4 regions of the Streptomyces sp. NPDC057445 genome follow, and region 1 is predicted to be linked to each of the others. Evidence: riboswitches for the same ligand, from Rfam matches in the RefSeq annotation. Region 1 holds a riboswitch; each other region holds the start of a gene.
What was found. Region 1 has a riboswitch for cyclic di-AMP ahead of ACFU5O_RS09915 (NlpC/P60 family protein). Riboswitches for the same ligand answer to the same signal wherever they lie in the genome.
Positions count from the first base shown of each region.

Region 1 (7,524 bases):
TGGGAGCGGGGAACACTGCGGCCCGCGTTGATCTGGGTGTACGTCGTGCGGGGCAGGGACACGCCCGCGGAACGCCAGGCGGCCTGGGTGAGCCCCGAGCAGTCGTACGCGGAGGGGCCGGTCGCGCCCCAGACGTAGGGCTTCCCGAGCGCGCCGTAGGCGTAGGCGACGGCTTGGGCGGCACGGGGGTTGGTGGCGGCGGCCGGTCCTCCATCTGTCACGCCGGTACGGGCGGTGTCACGGTCGGCCCGAGAGGGGCCTCCCGTCCCGTCCCCGCCCGCGTACGCGGCGCGCTGCTCGGCCGTCATCCGGGCCAGCACCGACTGCGCGGCCGCGAGCCTCTTCCGTACCGTCGTCCGGTGCAGTGCCAGCTCCGCCCGGCGCGCCGTCAGCTCGGCCAGCCGCTCGTCCGCCTCCGCCCGCAGCTGGGCCATCTCCCGCGCCTGCTTCCGCATTCCGGTGATCGCCGCGGTCTGCCGCGCCCCGGCACGCTCGGCCAGTTCCGCCCCGGCCAGATATCCGTCGGGGTCGGAGGAGAGCGCGAGCTGTACGGCCGGGTCGAGGCCGCCCGCCCGGTACTGCGCGGTGGCGATCGAGCCGAGTGCGTTGCGGGAGGCGTTGAGCCGCTCCGTACGCCGCGCGGCCTCGTCCCTCAGCCTGTCCAGCGAATCACGGGCCCGGCCGGCCGCCTCCTTCGCGCCGTTGTACTTCTCGGTGGCCTCTTCCGCCTCCTGGTACAGCTTGTCGGCCTTCGCCTTCAGCTGCTCGGGTGTGAGGCCGGGCTCGGCGTGCCCTGAGCCGTCGAAGAGGGTGCTTGTCGCGGCACCGGTCAGCGCCAGGGTGAGCGCGGTACGGGCAGCAGAGCCGGAGAGCGGGCGCTGCTTGGGTTTGCGGTGCGCTGCCACGAGGGCCAGTCCTTCCGGAGTCCGGCAGTTCATGCCGAGCGGATCGGCGGCGGGCCGCACAGGGGAAACGGCCCGCCGCCGGGTCCGCCGGCGCGGCGGCCGACAGTGCGCCGCCCCGGACATGTGGCGGCGGTGGGAGTCGGCCACCTGGGGGAGGACGCTAGGCCTCCGGTATGTGCCAGGGAGGTGTCATGACCGGTATTGGCGAGAGTCGGACCGGCCGGGTCGCTTTTGGATCGCTCGGGCTAGGCTCCGGTGCCATGGACGTACTCATCAATGTCTTCGTCGCCCTGCACATCATCGGTATCGCGGCGCTGCTCGGCGGCTTCCTGACGCAGATGAAGGCGATGGGCCGTGGGACGGCGCGGTTCACGCCGGCGATGCTGCACGGCGCGCTGACGATGCTGGTCACGGGCGTTGCGCTGGTGGGGCTCAACGAGGCGGACGACCAGTCGGTGAACAACCTCAAGGTCGGCATCAAGCTCGCGGTGCTGGTGGTGATCCTCGCCCTGGTCTACGTCAAGCGGGACGAGGAGAAGGTGGACAAGGCGGTGTTCGGCGCGGTGGGCGGCCTGACGGTGGTCAACATCTTCATCGCGACGCTCTGGACGTGATCCGGCCGGCAGGCCTGGCGACCGATCAGGTTCCCCTTCCGGGGGCCGTCCGCATCGCGCCGCAACTCTCCCCGGTCGGAGGCCGGTTGCGGCGCGAGTACAGCAGGGTGCGGCGGCAGCGGCAGCGGCAGCCGGCGGTCTAGGCGGGGCGGACGCTCCCGTAGATCGGCATGTAGTAGATCGACTCCTCGCGGACGTTCGCACCCGGCTTCGGGGCGTGGATCATTTTGCCGTCGCCGATGTAGATGCCGACGTGGCTGATGTCGTCGTAGAAGAAGACCAGATCACCGGGGAGGAGATCCTTCGTCGCCACGCGCTGACCGACCTTGACCTGGTCCCAGGTGGTGCGGGGCAGATCGACCCCTGCGGCCTTCCAGGCGGCCAGGGTGAGGCCGGAGCAGTCGTAGGAGCTGGGCCCGGTCGCGCCCCAGACGTACGGCTTGCCGATCTGGGTGCGGGCGAAGGAGAGCACCTTCTCGGCCTTGGCGGCGTATGTCCCGCTCGAAGTGCCGGACCCCGTCCCCGTCTCCGCACCGGGGGCCGTGCCCTGCTCCTGCTCCTGCTGCTGCTCCTGCTCCCTCGCGCGGCGCTCCGCCTCGGCCTTGGCCTTGGCCTCCGCTTTGCGGCGGGCCGCTTCCTCGCGTTGGCGCTCCAGCGCTTCCAGCCGTGCCTTCTCCTCCGCCGTCAGCTTCGACAGGAGCGTCCGTGCCTCGGCGAGCTTGCGCTGGACCGTCTCCTTGGTGGTGCGCAGCGACTGCTGCGAAGCGGTCAGCGTCTCCAGGCTCCGGGTCGCCTTCGCGCGCTGCTTCGCCGCCGAGGCCTGCTGCTCCTCGAAGTCGGCGACGGCGCCGCGCTGTTCGTCGGAGAGCCGGTCCATCAGGCGGGTCTGGTCGAAGTAGTCCTGGGGGCTGTCGGCGAGGAGCAGCGCGGCGGTCGGCGTGACGGCACCGGTGCGGTACTGGGCGGCCGCGTACGAACCGAGCTCGCGGCGGGCCTCGTTCAGGGACTCCGTGCGCTCGGCGGCATTGTCGAGGAGCCGGCCCACCTCGCGGCGCTGCTCGGCGGTGTCCTCTTTCGCCTGGTTGTACTGCTGGGTCGCGGTGCCCGCCTGCCGGTAGAGGTCGTCGACCTTCTTCTGGACCTCTTCGACACTCGGCCGGGGTTCGGCCTGGGCGCTCTGGGTAGAGAGCAGGGTGACGCCCGCGAGGGCTGCCGTCGTGAACCCGACGGCGGGGGATTTCGTACGTGGACGCGTACGGGGCTGCGTCTTGCGATGCGACGCCAAGGCCGGCATCTCCTTCCGTGGACCGCCTACCGGGTTAGCTGTCGGGTTCGGACGGATCGGAAGGCTGTCCTACGGGCCGAGTTGAGCTTGGCCCGATTCACCCCAGTTGTGCATGGTGGGTCCCCGGTTCCGAACTTCCTTGCGGAATGCCCGGATTCGGCGTGGCTGCCCGATTGGCGTTGGTCGCCGATGAGGGGACGGGCTGCCTGGGCGAGCACGCTAGCCAAATCGTGGTGCTCCTGTGAAGGTCGATGTGCGATATGCCCGATACATTTCCGTGACCTTTACCTGTCGTGACTTTCATGCTACGGATGGTGATTGGCGGGTTGTGGTGGAAGGCGGAGGCGGGCTGTCGGTCCGGCGGCCTAGACTCGTAGAGCGATGAGCAGCCTCTTTGACGACAGCTTCCTGGCGGACCTCCAGCGCACCTCGGCCTCGGAGGAGCCCCCGCCGCCCGAGCACGGTGAGCATGACGACCACGGACCCCACGAGGAGGTCCCGCACGACCTCTTCGAGGGCAGGTTCGACGTGCCTCCGGCGCGGGACGTGCACTACCGCGACGGCGCGCCGCGCCCTGCCGTGGACCCGGCCGCGCTGCTCGACGGGCTGAACGAGCAGCAGCGCGCCGCCGTCGTGCACACCGGCTCCCCGCTGCTGATCGTGGCCGGTGCCGGTTCCGGCAAGACCCGGGTGCTGACCCACCGGATCGCCCATCTGCTGGGGACCCGCCGTGTCCACCCCGGCCAGATACTGGCGATCACGTTCACGAACAAGGCCGCGGGCGAGATGAAGGAGCGCGTCGAGCACCTCGTCGGCCCGCGCGCCAACGCCATGTGGGTCTCCACCTTCCACAGCGCCTGCGTGCGGATCCTGCGCCGGGAGAGCAAGAAGCTCGGCTTCACGTCGTCGTTCTCGATCTACGACGCCGCCGACTCGAAGCGGCTGATGGCGCTGGTCTGCCGTGATCTGGACCTCGACCCGAAGAAGTTCCCGCCGAAGTCCTTCAGCGCCAAGATCTCGAACCTGAAGAACGAGCTGATCGACGAGGAGGCCTTCGCCGACCAGGCCGGGGGTACCTCCCAGGACGGAGGCTCGGGGGGAGGTTTCGAGAAGACCCTCGCCGAGGCCTACCGGATGTACCAGGCGCGGCTGCGCGAGGCCAACGCGCTGGACTTCGACGACATCATCATGACCACCGTCCATCTGCTCCAGGCGTTCCCGGACGTCGCCGAGCACTACCGGCGCCGGTTCCGCCACGTCCTGGTCGACGAGTACCAGGACACCAACCACGCCCAGTACACGCTGGTGCGCGAGCTGGTCGGCACGGGATACGAGGATCTGGCCCCGGCAGAGCTGTGCGTCGTGGGTGACGCCGACCAGTCGATCTACGCCTTCCGCGGCGCCACGATCCGTAACATCCTCCAGTTCGAGGAGGACTACCCGGACGCCACCACGATCCTGCTGGAGCAGAACTACCGCTCCACCCAGACGATCCTCTCCGCGGCCAACGCCGTCATCGAGCGCAACGAGAGCCGTCGCCCCAAGAACCTGTGGACGAACGCGGGCGCGGGTTCGCAGATCACCGGCTATGTCGCGGACACCGAGCACGACGAGGCCCAGTTCGTCGCCGACGAGATCGACCGGCTGACGGACGCGGGCCACGCCAAGGCCGGTGACGTCGCCGTCTTCTACCGGACGAACGCACAGTCCCGTGTCTTCGAAGAGATCTTCATCCGGGTCGGCCTGCCCTACAAGGTCGTCGGCGGCGTGCGCTTCTACGAGCGCAAGGAAGTCCGCGATGTGCTTGCCTACCTGCGCGTTCTGGCCAACCCCGAGGACAACGTCCCACTGCGCCGCATCCTCAACGTCCCCAAGCGCGGCATCGGCGACCGCGCCGAAGCGATGATCGACGCGCTTGCGCTGCGCGAGAAGATCACCTTCCCGCAGGCGCTGCGGCGGGTGGACGAGGCGTACGGGATGGCGGCCCGGTCGGCCAACGCCGTCAAGCGCTTCAACACGCTGATGGAGGAGCTCGGCACGATCGTGGAGTCGGGCGCCGGTCCGGCCACCGTCCTGGAAGCCGTGCTCGAACGCACGGGGTACCTCGCCGAGTTGCAGGCGTCGACCGACCCGCAGGACGAGACACGCATCGAGAACCTTCAGGAGCTTGCCGCCGTCGCGCTCGAGTTCGAGCAGGAGCGCGGTGCGGAGGATGGCTCGGGCACGCTCGCCGAGTTCCTCGAGCAGGTCGCGCTGGTGGCCGACTCCGACCAGATCCCGGACGAGGACGAGGAAGGCAGCGGCGTCATCACCCTCATGACGCTGCACACGGCCAAGGGCCTGGAGTTCCCGGTCGTGTTCCTCACGGGCATGGAGGACGGCGTCTTCCCGCACATGAGGGCGCTCGGCCAGACCAAGGAACTGGAGGAGGAGCGCCGACTGGCGTACGTGGGCATCACGCGCGCCCGCGAGCGGCTCTATCTGACGCGTTCGTCGATGCGGAGCGCCTGGGGCCAGCCCGCCTACAACCCGCCGTCGCGGTTCCTCGAGGAGATCCCCGACGCGCATCTGCAGTGGAAGCGGACGGGACCGATGGCGGCTCCCGCCGGGCCGACCGCAGGGATCACGTCCTCCCTGTCGTCGTCGCGTTCGCGTTCCGGCCCTTCGGGCTTCGCGACGCGGCGTACGACCGACAAGCCGGTGATCGCGCTGGCGGTCGGTGACCGGGTCACGCACGACCAGTTCGGGCTCGGGACCGTGATGGCGGTGACCGGTTCGGGCTCGGACGCGCAGGCCACGATCGACTTCGGGGACGCGAAGCCCAAGCGGCTGCTGCTGCGGTACGCACCGGTCCAGAAGCTGTAGCCGGGACAGAGCCGCGGCGGGTCACGGCAAGCGGAACATGAAGGACGCGGGCCGGTCCAGGGTCTGTTGTTCGGATCAGGCCGGATCGGTCAGCGGGGTCCGGCGGCAGGCATCGCAAGGCGGAGGAAGGATCCCGTGCGGTGGGGCGCCTCCCGGCGGTGGCCGGGGGACGTCGGCGACCGACGACGACGCAGCCACCAGATGCGGCGCCAGGGCACGCGACCCCGGCAGGATCCCGAACGAGAGGCCCTAGGACGGGCTGAGGCCGTGGCTGCGCAGCCACGAGAGCGGGTCGATCGCGGACCCGGCTCCCGGCCGCACCTCGAAGTGCAGATGCGGGCCGGTGGAGTTGCCCGAGTTGCCGGAGTACGCGATGACTTCGCCGGCCTTGACCGAGCCCGAGCGGATCTTGGTGCTGCTGAGGTGGCAGTACCAGGTCTCCGTGCCGTCGGCGGCGGTGACGATCGCCATGTTGCCGTACGCGCTGTTCCACTGGGTGCGCACGGTGCCGTCCGTCGCCGCCATCACCGGAGTGCCGTACGAGACGGGGAAGTCGATACCGGTGTGCATGGACATCCAGTTGACGCCGGCCTGGCCGAAGTAGGCGCTGAGCCCGTGCTGGCTGACGGGCAGGGCGAACTTGGGGCGGAGCGCCTCGCGGCGAGCCGCCTCCGCCTCGCGCTTCTTGCGGTCGGCGTCCTGGCGCGCCTTGAGGTCGATCCGCTCCTGGGTGCGGCTGGCACGGTCGCCGAAATCGCGGGCATCGGCGCTCAGCGCGGCAAGTTGGGTGTCGAGCTTGCTGTTCGCGGCGACGGGCTTGACGGACGCCGGATCGGCCGCGGTGACGGCGGTCTTGTCGCTCTTCGTCTCGTCGCCCCCGGTGAGCCCGCCGACCGAGGCCGCCGCGACACCGGCGACGCCCATGACACAGGCGGAGGGCACGGCGACGGTGAGCATGGCCGAACGCTTGGCGGGGGTACGGCGACGGCCGCGGCTTCCGCCCGCGCGGCGCACGGGCCGGGCGGGGACGACCGGGGCGGTGACGGTGGCCGCGGCGGCGACGAGTTCGGTCTCGTCGTAGCCCTCGTACTCGTGGTCGTCGTAGCCGGCGGGCTCGTGATCGTGGTCCTGCTCGGCCTCGGGGCCGGGCGCCGGATCGTTGCTGTGCTCGAGCTCGGGTCCGGGTTCGACGGCGGAAGCGTCTTCGTGCTGAGCCTCGAACTCGCCCTCGGGGGAGAACTGTTCCGGGATCGGGTTGTGCTCGGCGTAGTAGCCGGCGTACTCGGTGTGACCCGCGTACTCGCTGTGTTCCGTGTACTCGGTGTGCTCCGTGTACTGCGCCTGGTAGGCGTCGGTGGCCTGTTCGGCGGTGGCCTCGGTGCCCGAGTTCCAGGCGGTCGCGTCATATGTGCCGGTTTCGTACGCCGTGCCGTATCCGCCGGCTGCGGGCCACTGGCCCGTCGCGTCATAGGCGAAGGTGGCTGCGGCGGTCTCGAACTGCCCCGTCTGGTTCCAGGCGTTGGCGTCCCACTGACCGGTGGCGTCGTACTGCTGCTGGTGGCCCTGCGTGGCGTAGGCGTCGTAACCCGTCGTCGCGGACTGCCACTGAGTCGCGTCGTACTGCCCGCTGTACCCGGTGTCGTAGTCGTAACTGCCGGGAAGGGCGCCGAAGAGCGGGTCGGTGTCGAAGCTGCCGGCGGCGTAGGGGGCGTACCCGGCGTCGGGGTGCTGGTCGTTCACCAACTTCTCTCTCGCCTCGGCAGCAGGACCAGGGTTCGGGCAACCCGCTACGGGGGGTCCCGAGGAACGCAGTGGGCGCGACTGTACCCGGCGGTATGCGACGCCGACAATCTTC
Region 1 covers NZ_JBHVDH010000003.1:432,545-440,068, reverse strand. The annotation lists gene ACFU5O_RS09925 (NlpC/P60 family protein) at 1-938, opposite strand, end outside; gene ACFU5O_RS09920 (hypothetical protein) at 1,166-1,519, shown strand; gene ACFU5O_RS09915 (NlpC/P60 family protein) at 1,659-2,813, opposite strand; cyclic di-AMP (ydaO/yuaA leader) riboswitch at 2,812-2,976, opposite strand; gene pcrA (DNA helicase PcrA) at 3,186-5,669, shown strand; gene ACFU5O_RS09905 (M23 family metallopeptidase) at 5,919-7,409, opposite strand.

Region 2 (7,524 bases), on a different contig from region 1:
GGACCGTTCTTCCGCCCGATACGTCCTGCCGGAGCTCGCCGAGCACACCAGCTCCGGACTCCGCACGCTCGATCCCTACTCGAAGCTGCTGGAGGAGCGGATCATCTTCCTCGGCACACCGGTCGACGAGACATCGGCCAACGACGTCGTCGCCCAGTTCCTCTATCTCGAGTACGCCGCCCCCGACCAGGACATCAGCCTCTACATCAACTCCCCCGGCGGCCCCATCAGCGCGATGACGTCGATCTACGACACGATGCAGGTGGTGACCTGCGACGTGGCGACCACCTGTCTGGGCCAGGCCGCCTCCACGGCCGCGGTGCTCCTCGCGGCCGGTACGCCCGGCAAGCGCATGGCCCTGCCGGGCGCGCGGGTGGTCGTGCAGCAGCCCGCGCTGCACGAGCCCGTGCAGGGGCAGCCGACCGATCTGGACATCCAGGCGCGGGAGTTGCTGAGGCTGCGCGAGCAAGTCGCCGCCATGCTGGTGCGCCACACGGGCCGGAGCACAGAGCGCATCTGCGCCGACATCGAGCGGGACACCGTGTTCGATGCCGCCGCCGCCAAGGAGTACGGCCTCGTCGACCACATCATCAGGAGCCGCAAGTCGTCGGTCGCTTCGTACGGGGCCCGGTGAGCCCCGTGCTGCCCCCGGAGCTGCCGCCGCTCCCCGCACTGACGCGCGCCGAGAGCGAGTTCATCGACCGATATCTCGAAGTCGTCGACCAGCTGGGCCGTATCAACCCGGCCAGAGGCATCCACACGTACGGCGCTCTCCGCGCCGCGCAGGCACTCGCCGCGCGGGCGATCGCCCTCCGGGACGCCCTGGCGCTGATGCACGCGCGCGGAGAGAGCGAGCTGCACGCGCGCACACTGACCCGCGCGCTGCGGGTGCTGGACGGGGAGCGGAGGGCGGCGCGAATCACCGTTCCGCCCGAATCCGACAGTTGACTCGGCGTCCGTGAGGCCGCGCAGGACACTCCACGACACGGCACAGGCGTACGAGTGGGTGTCGCCCAACCGGTGGAGCGACGGCTCCGGCACAAGAGCCGTGCGAGTTGCGCAGTTTGATGAGCCATCCGGCGCAATGGGTTGTTCCGCCGCTGGTACGGCCCTCGTCGTGCGGCCACCCGGAGTCGGCCAAATGGTCCTATCCACCTGAATGGATGAGTGGTGAGGAGCCTCACAAAACGTCGTTTCAACTCGGAAATCCGGCAGCGCGTGCGTCAAGATCCCAGGGACGACAAGCCCCCGCCACCGCGGCGGGGCGGTCCGGGCGGACGCCGAGTCCTGCCGCCGCACCGGATGCCTGGTCGACATCAGTGCTTCGGCAGGAGTGGAGGACCCACGCAGTACGGCCCGGCCGCCGACACGGCCGGACCTTGGGGTGAAGCCGCTTGCGCGGCCGGGCATCTTCGTTGGCCCGAACCCGACAGGTCATCCTTCACAGGCGGCTGACGAAGGGTTGCGCATGACTGCGCAGACACACAGTCCGTCCCTGCTCTCGCGGACGGGTGCCGTCTCGGCCATCACTCTCGCCGCCGTCGGCGGCTCCCTGATCGTTCCGGGCGGCGCACCCGAGGCCCAGGCCGCCTCGGCTCACGCCTCGAAGGCCCTCAAGGTGGCCGCGTCGAAGAAGGGCGCCCCGTACCGGTACGGGGCCACGGGCCCCTACCGGTTCGACTGCTCCGGACTCACCCTCTACTCGTTCAAGAGGGCGGGCAAGCGCCTGCCGCGCACGGCACAGGGCCAGTACAACCGCACCCGCCACATCTCCGCATCCAGCCGGCAAGTGGGCGACCTGGTGTTCTTCCATCACCGCGGAAGCGTCTACCACGTAGGGATCTACGCGGGTCACGGAAAGATCTGGCACTCCCCCAAGACCGGATCCGTCGTGAAACTGAGCAAGATCTGGTCCAGGAGCGTCAAGTACGGGCGCGTGGGCTGACAGCCGGACGCGGTCGCCGGCGCGCCGGGCCCCGTCGGGGCACTCGCGCCGGCCCCACCGGGCCCGTAGCCGAAGGATCAGCCGACCGGCCCAATCGGGTGCATGTTCCGTCGAGAATGGGCTAATCGTCATATATGCCCGACGACCATGTCCGTGCCCCACGGGACGAATCCGAGCTGGAGCGGGCCGACCGCAATTTCGCCGAGCTGCTCCAGGAGCTGCGGGTCGTCCAGACCGGCGTACAGATCCTGTTCGCCTTTCTGCTGACCCTCGCGTTCACGGCCAGGTTCCCGTCACTCGACTCGTTCCAGCGCGGCACGTATGTGACGACGCTGATGCTGGCCGTGGTGGCCGCGGCGCTGTTCACCGCACCGGCGGCGGTGCACCGTGGCCTGTTCCGCAAGGGTGCCAAGAAGGAGATCGTCTCGGTCTCCTCCCGGCTGGCGGGCGTCGGCATGGCGGTGCTCGCCCTGGCGCTGACCTCGGCGGTGCTGCTCGTCGTCGATGTCGTGCACGGCACCCCCGAGGGAGTTGTCGCCGCCGCGGTGACCCTGATCGTCTGCGCCGGACTGTGGGGCGCACTGCCCTGGGCCCTCGGCCGGAGGATCACTGAGCGAGAGGAGCGGTCACCAGCGTCAGACCGAGGACGGTGAGAGCCCCGCCGCTGACACCCTCGACGGCACGCGCGGGGCGCGGCCGGCGCAGCCACCGACCCAGCCGGTCCACCAGCAACGCCACCAGCGGGAACCAGACGAGTGCGAGTACGACGACGATGGTGGCCAGCAGCAGGGTGCGGGGCAGCACAGCGGCGCCGTCCGGTACGAACTGCGGCAGCAGGCTGAGGAAGAGCACGGGCGCCTTGGGGTTGAGCACATTGGTCAGGAAACCCTGACGCAGACTGCGCACGGTCCCGGCGCCGGTCACAGGCTCCTCGCGCTCCGGCCCTGACGCCCGCTCCGGCCCTGACGCCGGCAGCGGCCCGAGCGCGCTGCGCAGCGCCTGGACACCGAGGTAAAGGATGTACGCACCGCCCGCGATCTCCAGCGTCCGGTAGAGCACCGGCACCGCCGCCAGCAACGCGGCGAGTCCGGCGACGGCGAGCGCGGTGTGGACGAGCAGCCCTCCGGCGACCCCCAGGGCCGCCGCGACACCGTCGGCGCGGGATCCCAGCGCCCTCCGTACGACGACGGCGAAGTCGGCGCCCGGCATGGCGACCATGCCCGCGGCGACCCCGATGAAGGCGATCAGCTGTGCGTCCATGGACCCAGCCTGGACCATGGGCGCCCTTAGTGTGTATTTGGAATCTTCTAGGTCTGCCTGAAGGAACGCTTAAGGGGCGCCCATGTACGACCCGACGAGGCTGGCGGCCCTGGTGGCGGTCGCCGAGGCCGGTTCGATCACCCGGGCCGCGACCCGGCTCGGCTTCACCCCGCCCGCGCTCTCGCAGCAGCTGGCCAAGCTGGAGCGGGAGGCGGGGGCGGCGCTGCTGGTGCGCCACCATCGCGGGGCGCGGCTGACGCCCGCCGGTGAGGTGCTGGCCGCACATGCCCGCCGGGTGCTGGACGAGATGGACCGGGCGCGCCATGAACTGGCACGGCTGGCCGGGCTGTCCGGCGGACGGCTGAGGGTCGGCACCTTCACCACGGCCGGCGTCCATCTGCTGCCACCGGTGCTCAGTTCCTTCCGGCGGAGCCATCCGGACGTGGAGCTGACGGTCGCCGAGTACGAACCGCCGGACGGGGTCGCGGCGGTCGCCTCGGGCGAGGTGGACCTGGCGCTGACGCATGCGTACGAGCCGGCCGAACCGTTCCCGCTGCCCGCCGGGGTCTGTCTGGAGCCCCTGCTGGTCGAGGAGTTGGTGCTCGTGACGGCGCCGGGTCAGCTGCTGGCGGGTGGCTCGGGACGGCTGAGGGTCGAAGAGCTGGCCGGTCGGCCGCTGATCAGCAGCGCTCCCTCTCATCCGTCGCGCAAGGGTGTGGAGGACGCACTGGCGAAGGCCGGTGCGACCCCGGCAGTGGTGTGCGAGTCGCCGGGCTACGCGCTGGTGTGCGCGCTGGTCAGCGCGGGCCTTGGGGTCGCCGTCGTACCGGAGATGGTGGCTTCGATGGCGTCCAGTCCGCTCGGGGTGCGCCATCTGGAGCCGCCGGCCTTCCGCCGCACAATCTCCGTGGCGCACCTCGGCGACGCGTCCGGCCCGGCGGCCCGCTCGCTGCGGGCGCTGCTGCGGGCCGGGTTCGCGCGGGCCGGCGGATAGGGTCGCGCCGCGCCGGGTCGCCGGGCCCCTGGTGCTTCAGTTCAAGTCCGGAACGGCCGCGGCTGCGGGCGCCGGAGCGGGCGTCCACGGCAGGGCGATCCGGACGGTCTTGCCACCGTCCGGGGTGGGGATCACGGACAGCCGGCCGCCGTGCTCGGCGGTGAGCCAGCGGATGATCACCATCCCCCGCCCGTTGTCCTGCTGAACGGCCGCGGGCAGCCGCTGCGGCCAGCGCGGATGGCTGTCGGTGACACCGATGCTGAGCCGCTCCTCGCGCTCCAGCCGGAGGTCGACGGTGAAGGTCGGCGACTGTCCGAAGGTGTGCTGTACGGCGTTGGTGGCCAGCTCCGAGACGATGAGCCGGACGGTGTCCGCCGTCTCCGCCTCTCCAGGCAGGCCCCATTCGGCGAGGACACCGGAGACGTATCTCCGCGCGGCGGAGACCGAAGCGGGATCGCTCGGCAGAGTGACGGATGCTTCCTGGTGATCTGCCATGGCGAGCTGTCCCTTTCCCACCAGGGCCGGATGACGACACGTGGCGGCACATAGCGGGTGATGCGCCGGAGCGGCCCCGGACTGCGCTGGCCCCCAGAGTGCCACCGTTGGTGCCACTGTCGGCGGCCATCCACCCAGATATGCATATATCTGTCGCTCAAAGCGGTGAACTCTGCTACGCGAGAACGGATTTGGGCGCACACTTGATGGCTGCGTCAGCGGTGGCCACGGTCCGCCGGGCGGCTCGCCGGACGGGCGGAAGGAGGCGGCAGACATGCGGCACGGTCCAGCGGTGCGCAGGCGCAAGCTCGGTGAGGAGTTGCGCAGGTTGCGCCTCGGCGTGGGCCTCACCAGCCGGGAGGCCGCCCGGCTGGTGGGGTGGCACCAGTCGAAGGTGAGCCGCATAGAGACCGCGGCGAGCGGGGTGAAACCGGCCGATGTGGTGCGGCTGCTGGACGCCTACGGGATCACGGATCCACGGCTGCGCGAGCTCCTCGGGACACTTGCGGGCTCCGCCGGAGGCGGCGGCACGGGCTGGTGGCACGCCTATCGCGGGGTGATCCCGCCCCAGTACCGGGATTTCATCAGTCTGGAGTCCCAGGCGGGCGCCGCCCGGACGCTGGAGACCTCGGTGGTGCCCGGCCTGCTGCAGACGCCGGACTACGCACGGGCGGTGACCCGTTCGGCGCTGGACGGCGTGTCCGCCGCGACCGTGGACTCACTGGTCGAGGTGCGGCTCACCCGTCAGGAAGTGCTGCATGCGGACCGTCCGCTCCGGTTCAGCGCGGTCCTCGACGAGGCGGTGCTGCGGCGTCAGGTGGGCGGCCCCCGGGTGATGCGCGCACAGCTGGCGCGGGTGCGGGAGATGGCCCAGTTGCCCCATGTCCGGCTGCAGGTGCTTCCCTTCTCCACGGGAGGTTATGCGGGCCTCACGGGACCTTTCGTTATTTTCTCATTTCCGACCACTTCTGATCTGGATGTTGTTGTTCTCGACCATCTGACGAGTAGCCTCTACCTGGAGCGCAAAGAAGACCTCGAGGCGTACGGCGCCGCTTTCCGCACCATGCAGGCTCATGCGCTCTCGCTCCAGGACTCGTTGGATCTCATCGCCGGGATCGGTGACGGCGCGTAGGGAAGGCACGTCCATGTCGGCTCACCACGCACGCATACGCACCCAGATCTGCACCCCGTGGCGGCGCAGCAGCCGCAGCGTGGGAATGAACAACTGCGTCGAGACGGCTCGTTGCGCCGACGGCGCGCTGGCCGTGCGCGACTCCAAGAACGTCCGGCGGCCGCCGCTGCGCTTCTCACCCCAGGCGTGGACCGGCTTCGTCCGCGGGCTGCGCGCCGCCGCGACCCGCTGACCGTCGCTCAGGGAGCAGTCGTCAGGACCACCGCGACGGCCTCCTCGACCTGCTGATCCGTGAGGTCGGCCCGCGCCGTCAGCCTGATCCGTGAGATTCCGTCGGGCACGGACGGCGGCCGGAAGCAGCCGACGGCCAGCCCCTCGGCCCGGCACTGCGCCGCCCACCCCACGGCGGCCTCCGGGGACGGCGCCCGCACGGAGACGACCGCGGCGTCCGGGCGGGCCGCGGTCAGCCCCGCGCCCGTCAGCCGCTCGTACAGCGTGGCGGCGACGGCCCGGGCGCGGTCCGCGACGGCCGGCTCGCCGCGCAGCAGCCGCAGGCTCGCCAGGGCCGCGCCCGCCGCCGCCGGGGCGAGGCCGGTGTCGAAGATGAACGTCCGTGCGGCGTTGATCAGATGGTCGACGACCCTGGCCGGACCCAGGACGGCCCCGCCCTGGCTGCCCAGCGACTTGGAGAGGGTCAACGTCGCGACGACCCCTGCGGCTCCCGCGAGCCCCGCGGCGTCGAGCGCGCCCCGGCCGCCCTCGCCGAGGACGCCCAGGCCATGGGCGTCGTCGACGACGAGAGCGGCGCCGTGCGCGCGGCAGACCTCCGCGAGTGCGGTGAGCGGCGCCGCGTCGCCGTCCACCGAGAAGACCGAGTCGGTGACCATCAGGGCGCGCCGTCCCGGGTGGGCCTCGAGTGTCTTGCGCACCGCCTCCGGATCGGCGTGCGGGACCACGGCCGTCTCGGCACGGGAGAGTCTGCAGCCGTCCACGATGGAGGCGTGGTTGCCCGCGTCCGAGACGATGAGGGAGCCGTGCGCGCTCAGCGCCGTGAGGGCGGCGAGGTTCGCCGCGTAGCCGGAGGAGAACACCAGCGCGGCCTCGAACCCGCAGAACTCGGCGAGCTCACGCTCGAGTTCCGCGTGCAGTTCGGTGCTGCCGGTGACCAGCCGGGAGCCGGTGGCGCCGGCGCCCCAGCGGCGAGCGGCCGCTGCCGCCGCCTCGGTGATCTCGGGCCTGTGGGTGAGGCCGAGATAGTCGTTGCTCGCCAGATCGAGCAGGGTGGCGTCGGCGGTTCGCGGCCGGAGCGTACGTACGAGTCCGGCGTCCGCACGCAGGCGCGCCGCGTCGTCGGTCCACTCGAAGGGATCCTGAGGCATGGACTGCGGCATGACGGTCCTGTCCTTTTGTAGGCAGCGAACAGACCCTAGCCCGCGGCGGCAGAGGTCAGAGTGTGGCCATACACACACCTCAATCCGCGCGTGTTGTCGAGTTCCTCCTTGGCCGAGGGGTGTCCGGTAGGCGAGGATCTGCGCCATGGATCTCCTGAACACGCTGGTGGACAAGGGCCTGCGGCGTGAGCTGCCGACCCGTGAAGAAGCGCTCGCCGTGCTGGCGACCTCGGACGACGATCTGCTCGAAGTGGTGGCCGCGGCCGGAAAGGTGCGCCGTCAGTGGTTCGGACGGCGGGTGAAGCTC
Region 2 covers NZ_JBHVDH010000012.1:82,517-90,040, forward strand. The annotation lists gene ACFU5O_RS24010 (ATP-dependent Clp protease proteolytic subunit) at 1-634, shown strand, start outside; gene ACFU5O_RS24015 (hypothetical protein) at 640-948, shown strand; cyclic di-AMP (ydaO/yuaA leader) riboswitch at 1,311-1,466, shown strand; gene ACFU5O_RS24020 (C40 family peptidase) at 1,469-1,945, shown strand; gene ACFU5O_RS24025 (DUF6328 family protein) at 2,080-2,598, shown strand; gene ACFU5O_RS24030 (LysE family translocator) at 2,552-3,205, opposite strand; gene ACFU5O_RS24035 (LysR family transcriptional regulator) at 3,288-4,199, shown strand; gene ACFU5O_RS24040 (ATP-binding protein) at 4,236-4,694, opposite strand; gene ACFU5O_RS24045 (helix-turn-helix domain-containing protein) at 4,969-5,826, shown strand; gene ACFU5O_RS24050 (DUF397 domain-containing protein) at 5,840-6,058, shown strand; gene ACFU5O_RS24055 (8-amino-7-oxononanoate synthase) at 6,066-7,205, opposite strand; gene bioB (biotin synthase BioB) at 7,363-7,524, shown strand, end outside.
Region 2: it holds a riboswitch for cyclic di-AMP, as region 1 does, so the genes downstream of both, ACFU5O_RS24020 (C40 family peptidase) here and ACFU5O_RS09915 (NlpC/P60 family protein) in region 1, are expected to answer to the same signal.

Region 3 (7,524 bases), on a different contig from region 1:
GGTCACGACTTCTTCAGGGGATCAACGACCCCGACCCACTTCAGCGGTTTGTTGAGCTTCTCCGGCTCGGTCGCGATCGACTGCGTGAGCGGCACACCGGCGTCAACGGCTCGCCTGACGAAGTCCTGAAGATCGCCGAGGGTCACGTCGCCATTGGATTTCTCGGGCACGAACGTTATCCAGTGCGGTGGCATGAACCAATCATGGTGGCAGGCCGGTTGGGTGTCACCAGGGCCTGCGGCCGGTGCCGTAGCGAGGCCCGCGGGCGGCTCCGACGCTCCCGGTCGTCCCGAGGTCGCCGAGACCCGGGGAGGTACCGCGCGTCACCGGCGCACGGGTGACGACCGGTGTCGACCGGTGCCCGCCGGGGTCGGTGCCCGCCGGGGTCGCGGATGAGCTTTGCCTAGGGCAATTAGTCGCTTGCCTAGTAGATATAGGCAGCAGTAGCGTCGCTGACATGAAGGCATGGACCGAACAGGACATCCGGGCATCGTTCGTCAACTGTTCGAAGGGGGAGGCCAAGCGCCTGGCCGTACCGCGCGATCTTGCCGAGAGGCCCTGGGAGCACCTGGATTTCCTCGGGTGGAACGACCCCGGGGCGCCCGACCGGAGCTATCTGGTCGCGGAGCGGGACGGCCGGCTCGTCGGTGTGTCGCTGCGCTTCCCGTCCCGGCAGCGCGGAAATCTGCACCGCAGCATGTGTTCCCTCTGCCTGACCACCCACCCCTCCGACGGCGTCTCGCTCATGACGGCCCGCAGGACCGGCCCGGCGGGCCGCGAGGGCAACTCGGTCGGCATATACATGTGCGCCGACCTGGACTGTTCCCTCTATGTACGAGGCATCAAGGTGCCGGTGCCCGGCGGGCGCTTCCAGGAGTCCCTCACGGTGGAGGAGCAGATCGGGCGTACGAGAGCCAATCTGTTCGCTTTCCTCGACCGGCTCTGACCTGCTCGGCCCGGCCAGGGCCGCTCCGCCCGACCTGGCGCGTCCCGCACAAGGTGCGGGGCCGTTCCCGGGGTGGGGACACTGGAGGTATGACTAGCAAGGCACTCCTGCATGGCGGGCCGGACGATCTTGCGGGGCGGATCGTGCCGATCACTCCTCCCGGACAGGAGCTGAAGATTCCGCACCGCGGCGGATACGAGCACTTCAAGGTCACGTCGCGCCATGAGGACAGCCCGGAGGGGCGGCTGCCCGTGTACGAGTGGTGGGAGCGCACAGAGGTCGCCGAGTAGGCCGCCACGAGCGGGCTCGGGCCGGGCGTCCGGTGGAGGGCGCGCGACCCGTGTCGGCGTGCCCGAAGGCATGAGCGACGAGCGTCACGTCGCCCGAGCCGTGAATTGGAGTGGATCTTGCTTCCGATGGCGTAAGGTTGTGTTCACCGACGCGGGGTGGAGCAGCTCGGTAGCTCGCTGGGCTCATAACCCAGAGGTCGCAGGTTCAAATCCTGTCCCCGCTACTGAACGCCGAGGGCCCGGATCCATCAGGATCCGGGCCCTCGGCGCTTTTCGTGTGCCCCGGCCCCGTTCCGGAGGCGGATGGCACGTCCCCCTTGGACCTTTACGTACCCGCCGGTCCGTAACTGCCGTGCTCGCCGGTCCGTACCTGCCGCGCCTCGCGGGCGCCTTCGCCGTCCCTGGGCGCGCCGGCCGTACCTGCTGGCCCGTACCTGCCGGCCGTACCTGCCGTCCCGTGGCGCGGTCGCCAGGAGGGCCCCTGGTGAACCGCGGCCCCGCGCCGCCGGACGTACGCTCGTGGATAGCCCGGTTGGCCGACGGCGACTCGCCGCGCGGCGCGGCTCCGGCCAGCCTGGGTGGGGACGGGTACCGTCCGCAGCCGTGTGGACCGGGCAGGAGACCACTGGTGGCGCAGAAAGAAGGCGACGACGGGCCACGGCGCAACGGCGGCCGTCGGCTGGCCCTGCTGCTGCCCTGGCTGGTGATGGTCATCGGCGTGGTCTTCGATCTGGTCACCCCGGAGGCCTACCGGGCTTCGCCGTTCTTCGCCGCCGCACCGCTGCTGGCGGCCCCGTTCTTCTCCTGGCGCGGCACTCTGCTCAGCGCGGTCGCCAGTGTCGCCCTCGTGATCGGCCTGCATGTCTACAACGGCACCCTGGGGCAGGTGCCGGCGACGACCGAGGTGCTGACCGTGCTCACGGTCTCCGGCCTCGCCCTCTACATCAACAGCGTTCTGCGCCGCAGCGGCGAGCGCCTCGCCTCCGCGCGTGTCATCGCGGAGGCCGCCCAGCGGGCCGTGCTGCCCACGCCCGACGAGCGCATCGGTGGGCTGCACATCGCCGCCCGGTACGAGGCGGCGCAGGAGGACGCGTTCATCGGAGGGGACCTGTTCGCGGTGGAGGACACCCCGCACGGCGTGAGGCTGGTGGTCGGGGACGTACGGGGGAAGGGGCTGGGCGCGGTCGAGACGGTGGCGGTGCTGCTCGGGGCGTTCCGGGAGGCGGCGGAGCAGGAAACCTCGCTGGAGCGGGTCGCGCGGCGCCTGGAGCGTGCGCTCGCGCGGGACACGCGCCGTTCCGGGCTCGACGCGGTCGAGGGGTTCACCACCGCCGTGCTCGCCGAGATCCCGCACGGGGAGGGACATGTGCGGGTGGTCAACCGCGGCCATCCTTCGCCCCTCGTGCTGTACGCCGACGGGGGCCTCGACACGCTGGATCCGAGCCGGAACGCGCTGCCGCTCGGCATGGGCGATCTGGGTCACTGGCCGGATCACGCGGACGACGTGCCGTTCCCGTCCGGGGCGACACTGCTGCTCTACACGGACGGCGTGACCGAAGCGCGCGACACGCACGGAGCCTTCTACGATCCGCGCGCAAGGCTGGACGGCCGGATCTTTCCCGGCCCGGAGGAGCTGCTGGACGCGCTCGTCGAGGATGTGCGACGGCATACGGGCGGCGCGGCGACGGACGACATGGCGCTGCTCGCGGTCAGCCGGCCCGGGGCGCGGCAGCCGCAGCGGCGCCGCACGATGCCGGTGGTCCCCTGAGGGTCGCCGCACGAGGCCGGGCGTTGCCCCACGAAGGCGTGCGCAGCCGTACGAGGGAGGTGACGATGCCCCGGAGCTCGGCATTGCGACGGAACGTAATTGAAAGGCAGCCCTCCGCATAACATATGACGCACCGTCAGGGCAGGGGTGTCCTGTGAGTAGGCGTCAACTCGCCCGATTCCTTCCATTTCTGACTGTTAAGTCCTGCCATGGAACCGTTAATGATCAGCCAGAACAGCTTGGAATACGGCCCCCGCGTCTATTAACGTTCGATAACGCAGCGCGGTCGTCCCAGCCGTCGCAAGAGACGGCACCGTGCGCATGCGCCGAATCCCGCAAGGGAACCGGGGAACCACCAATTGGGGTGAATCGGGCACTTCGTGGTGCTCGTAGGAGACCTTCCTGCTCCGAACCCGTCAGCTAACCCGGTAGGCGAGAAGGAAGGAAAGGAGAACGCCTCCGTGGCGTCCAACGAGCCTGCCCTCCAAGAACCCCCCACCACCGAGTGGGTCCCTACCGCAGAGTGGGCCCCGGCCACCGGGGCGGAGGAATGGAACCCGACCGAGGAGACCGTCCGCCCGGTCCGTGGCAGGCACCGCGTCGTCAAGCAGCGCAACGGACTCGCCCGGAGCTCCACCGTTCTCGGAGTCGGCGTCATCGCCGCGGTCGGCGCCGGAGGCATAGCCACCGCGCAGGACAAGCCGGCGGTCTCCATCTCCCTGCCCGACACCATCACGGACAACCTCCCGGACGCCCAGTCGCTGCCGGGCGTGGGCTCCCTGATGTCGGACGACTCCGACGAGCAGGACGGCAACCGGAACGACGCCCCGCTCACCGCGATGTCCGTGGCCGACACGGCCTCCGCCGCCGACACCCAGCAGGGCGGTGCGGGCGAGGCGCTGCGCGCACGGATCCTCCAGCAGGCCGAGCAGCAGCAGGCCGAGGCCGACAACGAGGCGAAGGCGGCCGTCGAGAAGGCCGCCGCAGAGAAGGCCGCGGCCGAGGCGAGAGCGCAGCAGACGGCGGCCGAGGCCAAGGCCGCGAAGGAGAAGCAGCAGGCCGAGGAGGAGGCGGAGCGCAAGGCGGAGGCCGAGCGGCTCGCCAAGCTCGCCGCGAGCTACTCCCTGCCGACGTCCTCGTACACGCTCACCTCGACGTTCGGCGAGGCCGGCTCCATGTGGTCCTCCGGCTACCACACCGGCCTCGACTTCGCCGCCCCCACCGGTACGCCCGCGAAGGCCGTGCACGGAGGGACCGTCAAGTCCGCGGGCTGGTCGGGAGCGTACGGATACCGCATCGTGCTGGAGCTCGAGGACGGCAGCGAGGTCTGGTACTGCCACCTGTCGTCGATGACCGTCGGCGCGGGGCAGTCGGTCTCGACGGGCGAGACGATCGGGCGCGTGGGCGCGACCGGTAACGTCACCGGCCCGCATCTGCACCTGGAGGTGCACACGCCCGGCGGTGCCGGGGTGGACCCGGCGGCGTGGCTGCGGGGCAAGGGCCTCACCGTCTGATTCCTCGTGTCCCGGTCGTACGCACGGCACCAGGTCGTGCGTACGGCTCCGGACCCCGCGAGTCCGGGCCGGGAGTCCAGGTCCGGGCCCGCTATCCCCGGTACGGGTTGTACCCCCCGTAGTCCAGATAGGGCGGCGGCGCCCACACCCGGCCCGTCGCCCTCGCCGCGTGTGCCAGCGCGGGCGAAGCGACGTGCTTGCGCTGCCAGAGGTGGTGCAGCAGCTCCTGCTCGCGTGCCACGAAGTCCGGTCCTGCCGTGCCCCGGTGGGCGCGGTGGCGGAGGAAGGCAAGAGAGGTCGCGAAGGCCTCGTACTCGGAGACCGCACGGGCAGCAGCAGGGCCGTGGGTGCGGCCGGCCGTGTCGCGGGCCACGGTGCGCGCCCGCATCGAGGAGAGGGCGAGCGGTTCGGTGGGGGAGAGCCAGCCGGCCGCCGCGTACGCGGGGAGCTGGGTGGCGACCGTACGCAGCTCTCGCTGCCGGTTCCAGATCGCCAGCCAGGTCAGCAGCCCGAAGGCCGGGACCATGACGGCCACGTACACCGCGTAGAAGCCCCAGGGGCCGAACACCCCCGAGCCGTTCCACAGCGCGTGTATGCCCATCGCGAGCGCGAGGCCGAGCAGCGGCAGCACCGTCCTGCGCAGCCTCCGCCGCCGGGCGGTGACCGCAGCGAGGCCGAAGCCGATGCCCGTCATCACGGTGAACAGCGGATGCGCGAACGGGGACATGACGATCCGCACGAAGAAGGTCGCTGCGGTGACGGACGAGAGGCCGGAATGGCCGAACTCCTGGTCCTCCCCGAACGCGCTGCCGAGATAGAGGATGTTCTCGGTGAAGGCGAAGCCGGTGGCCGTGAAGCCGGCCACGACGACGCCGTCGACGATCCCGGTGAAGTCCTGGCGCCGGAAGACGAAGATGAGGAGGACGGCGGCTGCCTTGGCGCTCTCCTCGACGACCGGTGCGATGACCGTGGCGCCGATCGTGTCCGCCGATGCCGGATCGGCCGTCGCGGTCGCTATCCACTGGGTCGCGAACGAGTTCGCGATGATGGCGACGAGCGCGGCGGCGCAGGCACCCCAGGCGAAGGCGAAGACGAGGTTGCGCCAGGGGCCGGGTTCGACGCGGTCCAGCCAGCGGAACGCCGCCAGCAGCAGGGGCACGGGAAGCAGGGCGAGGCCGAGGCCCACGAGCAGGCCCTCTGTGCCGGTCTGCTCACGCACCAGCGCCAGGATGACCAGTCCCGAGAGGGCGAGCAGGGTGATCACCGTCCAGGCGCGCAGGGCCCTGCCGTGCCGGAAGGCGCGGCGCGGCTTGTAGCGCCAGCGCCCACGGTCCGGTACGGCGTCGAACCGCGGCTGTTCGTCGCACACCGGGACGGCGGGGTGGGGCGCCGCCGGAGGCGGCTGCGGGGACCAGTCGGACATCCGAAGACCCTAACGAGGGGCACCGACAACGCGCGACGCTGTCACCGGGCTACCGGAGGTACCAGGCCATCGGGCCACGGGGGCGCGGCCGTCGGGGTGCGCGGTTGCCCGGGTGCGCTGCCACGAGGTTCGCGGCCGGGATGGTGCGGGCTACCGGGCCCTGCGGCGGAACAGCAGGTCGTGGACGACATGACCCTTGTCGAGGCCCTGGCCCTCGAACCGGGTCAGCGGGCGGAAGGCGGGGCGGGGCGTGTAGCCGCCGTCCTCCTGGGTGTTCTCGAAGTCGGGGTGAGCCGAGAGGACTTCGAGCATCTGCTCGGCGTACGGCTCCCAGTCGGTCGCGCAGTGCAGCACCGCGCCCGGCTTCATCCGGCTCGCGGCGAGCGTGAGGAAGTCGGGCTGGATCAGCCGGCGCTTGTGATGACGCTTCTTGGGCCAGGGGTCCGGGAAGTAGACCCGGAGCCCGTCGAGCGCGTCCGGGACGAGCATCTCGCGCAGCAGGATGATCGCGTCACCGTTGGCCACGCGGACGTTGGTCAGGCCCATGCGCTCCGCCAGCCCGAGCAGATTGCCCTGGCCCGGGGTGTGCACGTCGACGGCGAGGACGCCGGCGCCGGCGTCCGCGGCTGCCATCTGCGCGGTCGCCTCGCCCATGCCGAAGCCGATCTCCAGGACGACGGGCAGCCCGTCGAACATCTCGCCGAGATCGAGCGTCCGCAGCCCGTCGATGTCCAGCCCCCATACGGGCCACAGTCGCTGCAGGGCATCGCCCTGCCCGGCGGTCACCCGGCTGCGGCGTGGCTGGAAGCTCCGGATGCGCCGCTCGTGATGCGACCCGGCCGGGTCGGCGGCGGGCCCGCCGGGAAACCGCGGCTCGCCCTTGGCCCGGGCGGCGACGACGCGGGCGCCGGCGGTCCGGGTGTCCTCGGCGGTCCGGGGAGCTTCGGTGGTGACGTTCTCGAACTCAGACACAATGCCCTGATTGTACGGCGGCGGGGTACGGCGATCGGGTGGCCCGCGTCACGGCTCCGCGAGCCGCGGTTCGGCTCTGGCGGCGCTGCTCCCGGTGTCATGCCCTCCCACGCACTCCCACGGTCTTGCGTCGCACATCCGCACATCCGCACATCCGCACATCCGCACGTCCGCACGTCCTTACGGCCCTACGTCCTCGCGAGCTGCGCGAGCTGCGCGAGCGCCCGCCGGGCCACTTCGCGGCCGATCGGAAGGGAGGCCGTCGCCGCCGGGGACGGGGCGTTCAGGATGTGGACCGTGCGGTGCGTCTCCTGGATGAGGAAGTCGTCCGCGAGGGTGCCGTCCCGCAGCACCGCCTGCGCCCGCACGCCCGCAGCGGCCGGCCGCAGGTCGTCCTCCGTCACCATCGGCAGCAGCCGGCGGACCGCTTCCGTGAAGGCCCGCTTCGACAGGGAGCGGTGCAGCTCGCCCGCGCCGTACCGCCAGTGGCGGCGGGCTATCCGCCAGGAGCCCGGCCAGCTCAGCGTCGCCGCCAGCTCACGGGGGCGGACCGTGGACCAGCCGTATCCCTCCCGGGCGAGCGCCGGTACCGCGTTCGGGCCGACATGGAC
Region 3 covers NZ_JBHVDH010000022.1:15,067-22,590, reverse strand. The annotation lists gene ACFU5O_RS30975 (hypothetical protein) at 3-194, opposite strand; gene ACFU5O_RS30970 (FBP domain-containing protein) at 458-946, shown strand; gene ACFU5O_RS30965 (DUF5988 family protein) at 1,036-1,236, shown strand; tRNA gene ACFU5O_RS30960 (tRNA-Met) at 1,387-1,460, shown strand; gene ACFU5O_RS30955 (PP2C family protein-serine/threonine phosphatase) at 1,865-3,004, shown strand; cyclic di-AMP (ydaO/yuaA leader) riboswitch at 3,319-3,454, shown strand; gene ACFU5O_RS30950 (peptidoglycan DD-metalloendopeptidase family protein) at 3,466-4,518, shown strand; gene ACFU5O_RS30945 (PrsW family intramembrane metalloprotease) at 4,610-5,941, opposite strand; gene trmB (tRNA (guanosine(46)-N7)-methyltransferase TrmB) at 6,092-6,913, opposite strand; gene lhgO (L-2-hydroxyglutarate oxidase) at 7,102-7,524, opposite strand, start outside.
Region 3: it holds a riboswitch for cyclic di-AMP, as region 1 does, so the genes downstream of both, ACFU5O_RS30950 (peptidoglycan DD-metalloendopeptidase family protein) here and ACFU5O_RS09915 (NlpC/P60 family protein) in region 1, are expected to answer to the same signal.

Region 4 (7,524 bases), on a different contig from region 1:
CGTGGCTATCGGCCCGCGCTGGAGGACGAGGCGGACCGCTTCCACACGGTCGGCGTGATGGACCCGCTGACCTGCGAGCCGCTGGCACCGGCCGGCGGTCCGTCGTGGACCTCGGTGTTCGGGGACGAGATCGCCGCGATCGGTGCAGAACGGCCCGACGTCGTGGCGATCACCGCGGCCATGCTGCATCCCGTCGGCCTGACGAGGTTCGCCGAACGCTTCCCCGACCGGGTCTGGGACGTCGGCATCGCCGAGCAGCACGCGGCCGTCTCCGCGGCCGGGCTCGCCACCGGGGGTCTCCACCCCGTCGTCGCCGTCTACGCCACCTTCCTCAACCGCGCCTTCGACCAGCTCCTGATGGACGTCGCCCTGCACCGTTGCGCGGTGACCTTCGTCCTCGACCGGGCGGGGGTCACCGGCGTGGACGGGGCCTCCCACAACGGCATGTGGGACATGTCGGTCCTCCAGGTCGTCCCCGGGCTCAGGATCGCCGCCCCGCGCGACGCCGACCAGCTGCGGGCACAGCTGCGAGAGGCCGTGGACGTGAGTGACGCGCCGACCGTACTGCGCTTCCCCAAGGAGTCGGTGGGCGAGCCGTTTCCCGCACTGGAGCGGATCGGCGGAATGGACGTGCTCCACCGGAGCGAGCACGCCGATGTGCTGCTGGTCTCGGTCGGGGCCCTCGCGTCCGTGTGTCTGGGGACCGCCGAGCTGCTGGAGGCCCGCGGCGTGCGCTGCACCGTGGTCGACCCGCGCTGGGTCAAGCCCGTCGACGAACAGCTCGCCCCGCTCGCCGGACGGCACCGCCTCGTCGCGGTGGTCGAGGACAACAGCCGGGCGGGCGGGGTCGGCTCGGCCGTCGGACAGGCGCTCCGGGACGCCGACGTGGACGTACCGCTGCGGACGTTCGGCATCCCCGATCAGTTCCTCGCGCACGCGAAGCGCGGCGAGGTGCTGGCGGACATCGGTCTGACGCCGGTCGAGATCGCGGGCCGGATCAGTGCCGCGCTGGCGCGCCGCAAGGCGACCCGGGAGCCCGAGGAGCACGGACGATGAGCAAGGACTTCGACCTCGGGCGCCTGCTCGCCGAGCGCGGCGGCGAACGGTACGAGCTGCACACGAGACATCTCAACCACCAGCTGCCGCGCATGCTCCGCACCATCGGCTTCGACAAGGTATACGAGCGGGGCGAGGGCGCGTACTTCTGGGACGCCGACGGCAACGACCACCTCGACATGCTCGCGGGCTTCGGGGTCATGGGCCTCGGCCGGCACCACCCCGTCGTCCGCAAGGCGCTGCACGACGTCCTCGACGCCTCGCTCGCCGACCTCACCCGCTTCGACTGCCCGCCGCTGCCCGGACTCCTCGCCGAGAAGCTGCTCGCCCACAGCCCCCATCTCGACCGGGTCTTCTTCGGCAACAGCGGCACGGAAGCGGTCGAGACGGCCCTGAAGTTCGCCCGCTACGCGACCGGCAGGCCGCGGATCGTGTACTGCACGCACGCCTTCCACGGGCTGACCACAGGCTCGCTCTCGGTCAACGGCGAGGCGGGCTTCCGGGACGGCTTCGCCCCGCTGCTCCCCGACACCGCGATCGAGCTCGGGGATCTCGGCGCGCTGGAGCGGGAGCTGAAGCGGGGCGATGTGGCGGGCTTCGTGGTGGAGCCCATCCAGGGCAAGGGGGTGCACGAGGCGCCGCCCGGGTTCCTGTCCGCGGCCCAGGAGCTGCTGCACCGGCACAACGCACTGCTCATCGCCGACGAGGTGCAGACCGGCCTCGGCAGGACCGGCGACTTCTTCGCCTACCAGCACGAGGAGGGCGTGGAGCCCGACCTGGTGTGCGTCGCGAAGGCGCTCTCGGGCGGCTACGTGCCGGTGGGCGCGACCCTCGGCAAGGACTGGATCTTCAAGAAGGTCTACTCGTCGATGGACCGCGTGCTGGTGCACTCCGCGAGCTTCGGCTCGAACGCCCAGGCGATGGCTGCCGGACTCGCGGTCCTCTCGGTGATCGAGGACGAACAGATCGTCGCGAACGCACGGATCACCGGGGAACTGCTGAGGACACGGCTCGCGGCGCTCGTCGAGCGCTACGAACTGCTGCAGGACGTCCGCGGGCGCGGGCTGATGATCGGCATCGAGTTCGGCAGGCCGTCCTCCCTGAAGCTGCGCAGCCGGTGGACCGTGCTGCAGGCCGCTCGCAAGGGCCTCTTCGCGCAGATGGTGGTCGTGCCGCTGCTGCAGAAGCACCGGATCCTCACCCAGGTCTCCGGTGACCATCTGGAAGTGATCAAGCTGATCCCGCCGCTGATCATCGGCGAGGCCGAGGTCGAGCGCTTCGTCCAGGCCTTCACCGCGGTCATGGACGACGCGCACGGGGGAAGCGGCCTGATGTGGGACTTCGGCAGGACACTCGTCAAGCAGGCCGTGGCCAATCGCTGAGGCCCCTGTCCTTTGCCTCTGAGGCAAGTTACTTGCCTCAGAGGAAAGATTTTGGCCCAATAGCGGCATGAGCCTTTCTGCCGGACAGTCTTCCGGGCCGCACCGCCAGGAGCCCGCCGCGAAGGCGGTCGACGAACTGCCCGAGGTCGCGCCCCGGCTGCGTGAACTGCGCCGTCGACAGGGCCTCACCCTTGAGGCCGCGGCGCAGCGCGCCGGTCTGTCGCCTGCCCATCTCTCCCGGCTGGAGACCGGCAACCGGCAGCCGTCGCTGCCCATGCTGCTCACCCTCGCCAGGATCTACGGTACGACGGTCGGGGAGCTGCTCGGCGAGCTGCATCCGGAACGCGACGCGATCATTCGCGGCGACCGGACGGGCCACGCAGCCGCCGACGGCTGGACCTACCAGCAGGCCGGTGGCCGTGGGCGCGCCATGCAGGCCCTGCGGGTCCGGGTGCCCCACGGGGCCGGGGGCCAGGGGGACCTGGTGAGGGTCCATCCCGGCGAGGAGTGGCTGTACGTACTCGAAGGCCGGCTGCGGCTCGGCCTGGGCGAGACAGTGCACGAACTCGAACCCGGGGACAGCGCCCACTTCGACTCGCTGACGCCGCACCGTATCGCCGCGGTCGCACCGGGTGGGGTCGAGCTGCTCTTCGTCCACACCCTGCTGCAGAGCCCCGACCCGCACGCCCACCCGCACGCTTGAGGAGACTGGCCATGCCGAAGAAGCCGTCATCGAAGAACGACGCGAACCAGGAGCAGACGTTTCCCGTCGGACTGATCGTCCGGCTGTTCGCCTATCTGGTCGCGGGCCACCTGTTCGCGGCCTTCCTCTACCTGCTGTTCACCGTCGGAGGCAGCTGACCGGCGGCTGCGGGGCTCAGACCGAGCCGTCCAGCAGCCGCTCGCGCAGCCGCTCGCGTGTCTCGGACGAGACGCCGAGTCCCTCGGAGAGGTAGCGCTCGGTGCTGCCCCAGGTCTCCTCGATGGTGGCGAACGCCGCCGCGAGGTACTCGGACCGGGCGTCGAAGAGCGGGCTCAGCAGCTCCATGACCTCCGGAGACATCCCCGCGGGGGAGGAGTCGCTGCGGCGCACCTTGTAGCGCCGGTGCGGGTCGTTCGACTTCAGGTAGTCGGCCTCGATGGCATCCCGCTCCACCCCCACCGCGAGCAGCGAGATGGCGATCGAGAGACCCGCGCGGTCCTTGCCGGCCGCACAGTGCATCAGCGCCGGAACGCTGTCCTCCGCCAGCGCGTGCAGGACCCGGCTGTGCTCGGCCGTGCGGTGTTTGATCATCACCCGGTACGAGGCGGACATGCGGCCGGCCGCCTTGCCGTCGGCGAGGATCGACTTCAGCTGGTCGAGGTTGCCGTCGCGGACCATCCCCCAGAACTCCGCGCCGTCGGCGGGATCACTGAGCGGGATGTTCACGTTCCGCACCCCGGGCAGCTCGACGTCCGGGCCCTCCAGCCCGTGGTCGGCGGCATTGCGGAAGTCGAAGATCGTGTGGAGCCCGAGCGACGCGAGGAAGGCGGCGTCGCTGTCGGTGGCGTGCGCGAGGTGACCGCTGCGGAAGAGCCGGCCGTACCGCACCTGGCGCCCGTCCACCGTCGGCAGTCCGCCGACGTCCCGGAAGTTGCGCACGCCGGAGAGCTCAGGTTCGGTCGAGGGGACCTGGGGCAGCTGCTGCGTCACGGGGACTCCTCCGTGTCTGCGGTCGGCACTGCTCGCCGACAGTGGCGCGATCCTGACCATACGACATTGATTCCTCAGGCAATCATCTCGGTTCCTGCGGCTCTGGGAGCGCGGTCGGTGGGGGCGTATCCGGGTTCTGTCCGGCAGGGGAGCCGCTGTGCACGCTGCTCCGGGCTGTGGCCGCCCTTCCCTGGTCCCGTTCACGCTCTTGCGCTCGACCTCCATCACCGGCTGCGGGACGACTCCGCTGCGACCTTGCTGCTGCATCACGGAACGGACACGGAGCTCCGGGGTGATCTCGACGCGGTGGTGCCTGGCTGCGGCGACGGAATGTGTGATCGCTGCGTTCCATCCGCGAAGTTAGAGATTGTCGGCATGAGTCTCTAATGGCCCTTCTGTCCGTATTGACTGTTTTCGCATAACGCGCCCCGGTAACAAGGGAGATGGCCTCCGCGCAGTGAGCGGGATCATATTCGTGACGTTCTGTTGCCGTGTGCCGCGGTCAATTCCCCTTGTCCGTAAGGACATCGAAGATCCCGAATCCACGGAGTGTGACCGGAAATTCCGTGTTGATATCGGGCGGGCGAATGCCGACCGAATGAGGTGGCTTGTTCCCCTCGGTCCGGCTCGCTTACGGTCACCGCAATCCGGTCGGATCGCCCAATCCTGCCGCCGTCCGGAATATCGCACCCATCCACGTGTGGCAGGAGCGGGGGACCCAGGTAAGTCCGCCGGCCGGGAGTACCGGACGGCTAGGGGTGAAGTCGCGCATGCGCGGCCGGGCATCTCCAGCCCGAACCCGACAGCTCACCTCGCAGGCGCCGGAGAGGAATTCGCCATGCCCGGAAAGGGTAAGCACCGCCGTCCGAGGACCAGCCCGTTCACGCGCGGATTCGTCGCCGCCGGTACGGGTGGCGCCGCCATCGCACTCCCGCTCATCGGCACCGCCGGTGCGCACGCTGTGGAGAAGTCCGCTCCCGCCGTGACCTCCGGTCATGTCGCCTCCGTCGCCCAGGGGGCCGTCGCCCCGCAGACGCCCAAGGCTCCGAAGGCGCCCAAGAGCTACACGGTCGTCGCCGGTGACTACCTCTCGAAGATCGCGGCCGAGCAGGACCTCGACGGCGGTTGGAAGAAGCTGTATGCCGACAATCGCGAGGCCGTCGGTGAGAACCCGTCACTGATCCACCCGGGGCTCAAGCTCACGATCGGCGGCAAGCCCGAGTCGAAGGCCCCGGCGGAGCGCAAGGCCGCTGCTCCGGCGAAGAAGGCCGCTGCTCCGGCCAAGGAGGCCGCTGCTCCGGCCAAGGAGGAGCGTTCGTCCCGCTCGGCCGAGCGTGCTGCGGCCGCCGCCGGGCCCGCCGCCTCCCGTCCCGGCTCGGGTGCGGCTGCTGCCCCCGCCCCCGCCGCGGCCCCGGCCGCAGCTCCCGCCGCGCCGGCCGCAGCTCCCGCCGCGCCGAGCAAGGTCACCGACTACACCGCTCCGGTCACCGGCAGCATCAGCACCGCCTACAGAACCCCCGGTGCCATGTGGTCCAGTGGTTACCACACCGGTCTCGACTTCATCGCCTCCGTCGGTACCTCGGTCAAGTCCGTGGGCCCGGGCACCGTGGTCTCGGCCGGATGGGCCGGCGCCTACGGCAACCAGGTCGTCATCCAGCACACCGACGGCACCTACTCGCAGTACGCCCACCTTTCCTCGCTCTCGATCTCGTCCGGCCAGAGCGTTCGCGGCGGCGAGCAGATCGGCCTCTCCGGCTCCACCGGCAACTCCACCGGCCCGCACCTGCACTTCGAGATCCGCACCGGACCGGGCTACGGCTCGGACATCGACCCGCTGGCCTATCTCCGGCAGCACGGCGTGTCGATCTGAAGCTGACGTAACGTCAGTGACGTCCGCCGCCCCTTTTCCTGACGGAGGGGGTGGCGGACGTCTGTGTTCCGCCGTATTCCCACTTTGCGAGAACCTGACCAGGTGGTCTATGTCACGCCACGTCAACCCCTCCCTACGGTGGCGTAGGTCACTTCACCCGGTGAATGATGTCTCGACGTGGCAGACGATTCGAGATCAAGAGCACATGGCGCATTCGGGTCGTACGCGGCGATCGGTGACAGCTTCACCGAGGGCGTCGGAGACCCTGGACCAGAGGGACAGTTCGTGGGCTGGGCGGACCGCCTTGCGGTCCTTCTCGACGACCGTGTACCGGAGCACACGTTCCGTTACGCCAATCTCGCCGTACGCGGACGACTCCTCGACCAGATCGTGGAGGAGCAGGTCCCGCGGGCGAAGGAACTCGCACCCGACCTGGTGACGTTCTGCGCGGGAGGCAACGACATCATCCGTCCCGGCACCGACCCGGACGATGTCGCCGAGCGCTTCGAACGAGCCGTCGCCGACCTTGCCGGTGCCGTCGGCACCGTCATGGTGACGACCGGCTTCGACACCCGGGGCGTGCCCGTGCTCCGTCATCTGCGCGGCAAGATCGCCACATACACCGCGCATGTGCGTGCCATCGCCGACCGCCACAACTGCCCCGTCCTCGACCTGTGGTCGCTCAAGTCCGTCCAGGACAGACGAGCGTGGGACGGCGACCGGCTCCATCTCTCGCCCGAGGGCCACACCCGAGTCGCGCTGCGCGCCGCGCAGGTGCTCGGCATCGAGGTGCCCGCCGACCCCGACCAGCCGTGGCCGCCGCTGCCGCCGCGCGGCACGTTCGACGTCCGGCGTGACGACATCCAGTGGGCGCGGGAGCACCTCGTGCCGTGGATCGGCCGACGGCTGCGGGGCGAATCCTCCGGCGATCATGTGGAGCCGAAGCGTCCGGATCTGCTCCCGCTCTGAGTGCCGGGCCCGCCGGGCCGGTACTGCGAAGCGGCGGGGATCCGCTCCAGGACCCCGCCCGCGAACACGTCGTACAGCGGCAGCGACTCCAGATGGACATAGCCGATGTGGCAGTCGCACACGGCGAGAGGGCAGGGGCGCGGCCGCAGTGCCGCCCGGAACGAGCCGTCGTAGAGATTGCCCAGCTCGGCCCGCACGAAATGGCAGCGCCGTACCGTCCCCTCACCGTCCACCGAGATCACCGACTCGCCCGTCCGGCACGGCAGCCCCGCCGATCGGTGCGGGTGGCGGCTGTAGGGGAAGAGCGGGTCGAGTGCCGTCCAGCGAGCGGCTTCCTCGTCCGTGTACGTACGCCCTTCCGCCGCGTTCACCCACAGGTAGACATGCGGCGGGAGATCGTCACGCAGCCGGCGGGCCTGCTCCAGATGTTCGTCGAAGCCGACGACTCCGACACTGAACCGGACTCCTCGGCCCACGAGTTCGCGGCATTTGCCGAGGAATCGGTCGTACGGCGTCTGGCCGGGGTGGTACGTGCACCACAGCGCCAGCGTGTC
Region 4 covers NZ_JBHVDH010000002.1:478,128-485,651, forward strand. The annotation lists gene dxs (1-deoxy-D-xylulose-5-phosphate synthase) at 1-1,056, shown strand, start outside; gene ACFU5O_RS06990 (aspartate aminotransferase family protein) at 1,053-2,438, shown strand; gene ACFU5O_RS06995 (helix-turn-helix domain-containing protein) at 2,506-3,141, shown strand; gene ACFU5O_RS07000 (DUF6126 family protein) at 3,153-3,299, shown strand; gene ACFU5O_RS07005 (tyrosine-protein phosphatase) at 3,316-4,131, opposite strand; cyclic di-AMP (ydaO/yuaA leader) riboswitch at 4,809-4,965, shown strand; gene ACFU5O_RS07010 (peptidoglycan DD-metalloendopeptidase family protein) at 4,970-6,001, shown strand; gene ACFU5O_RS07015 (SGNH/GDSL hydrolase family protein) at 6,179-6,970, shown strand; gene ACFU5O_RS07020 (STM4011 family radical SAM protein) at 6,931-7,524, opposite strand, start outside.
Region 4: it holds a riboswitch for cyclic di-AMP, as region 1 does, so the genes downstream of both, ACFU5O_RS07010 (peptidoglycan DD-metalloendopeptidase family protein) here and ACFU5O_RS09915 (NlpC/P60 family protein) in region 1, are expected to answer to the same signal.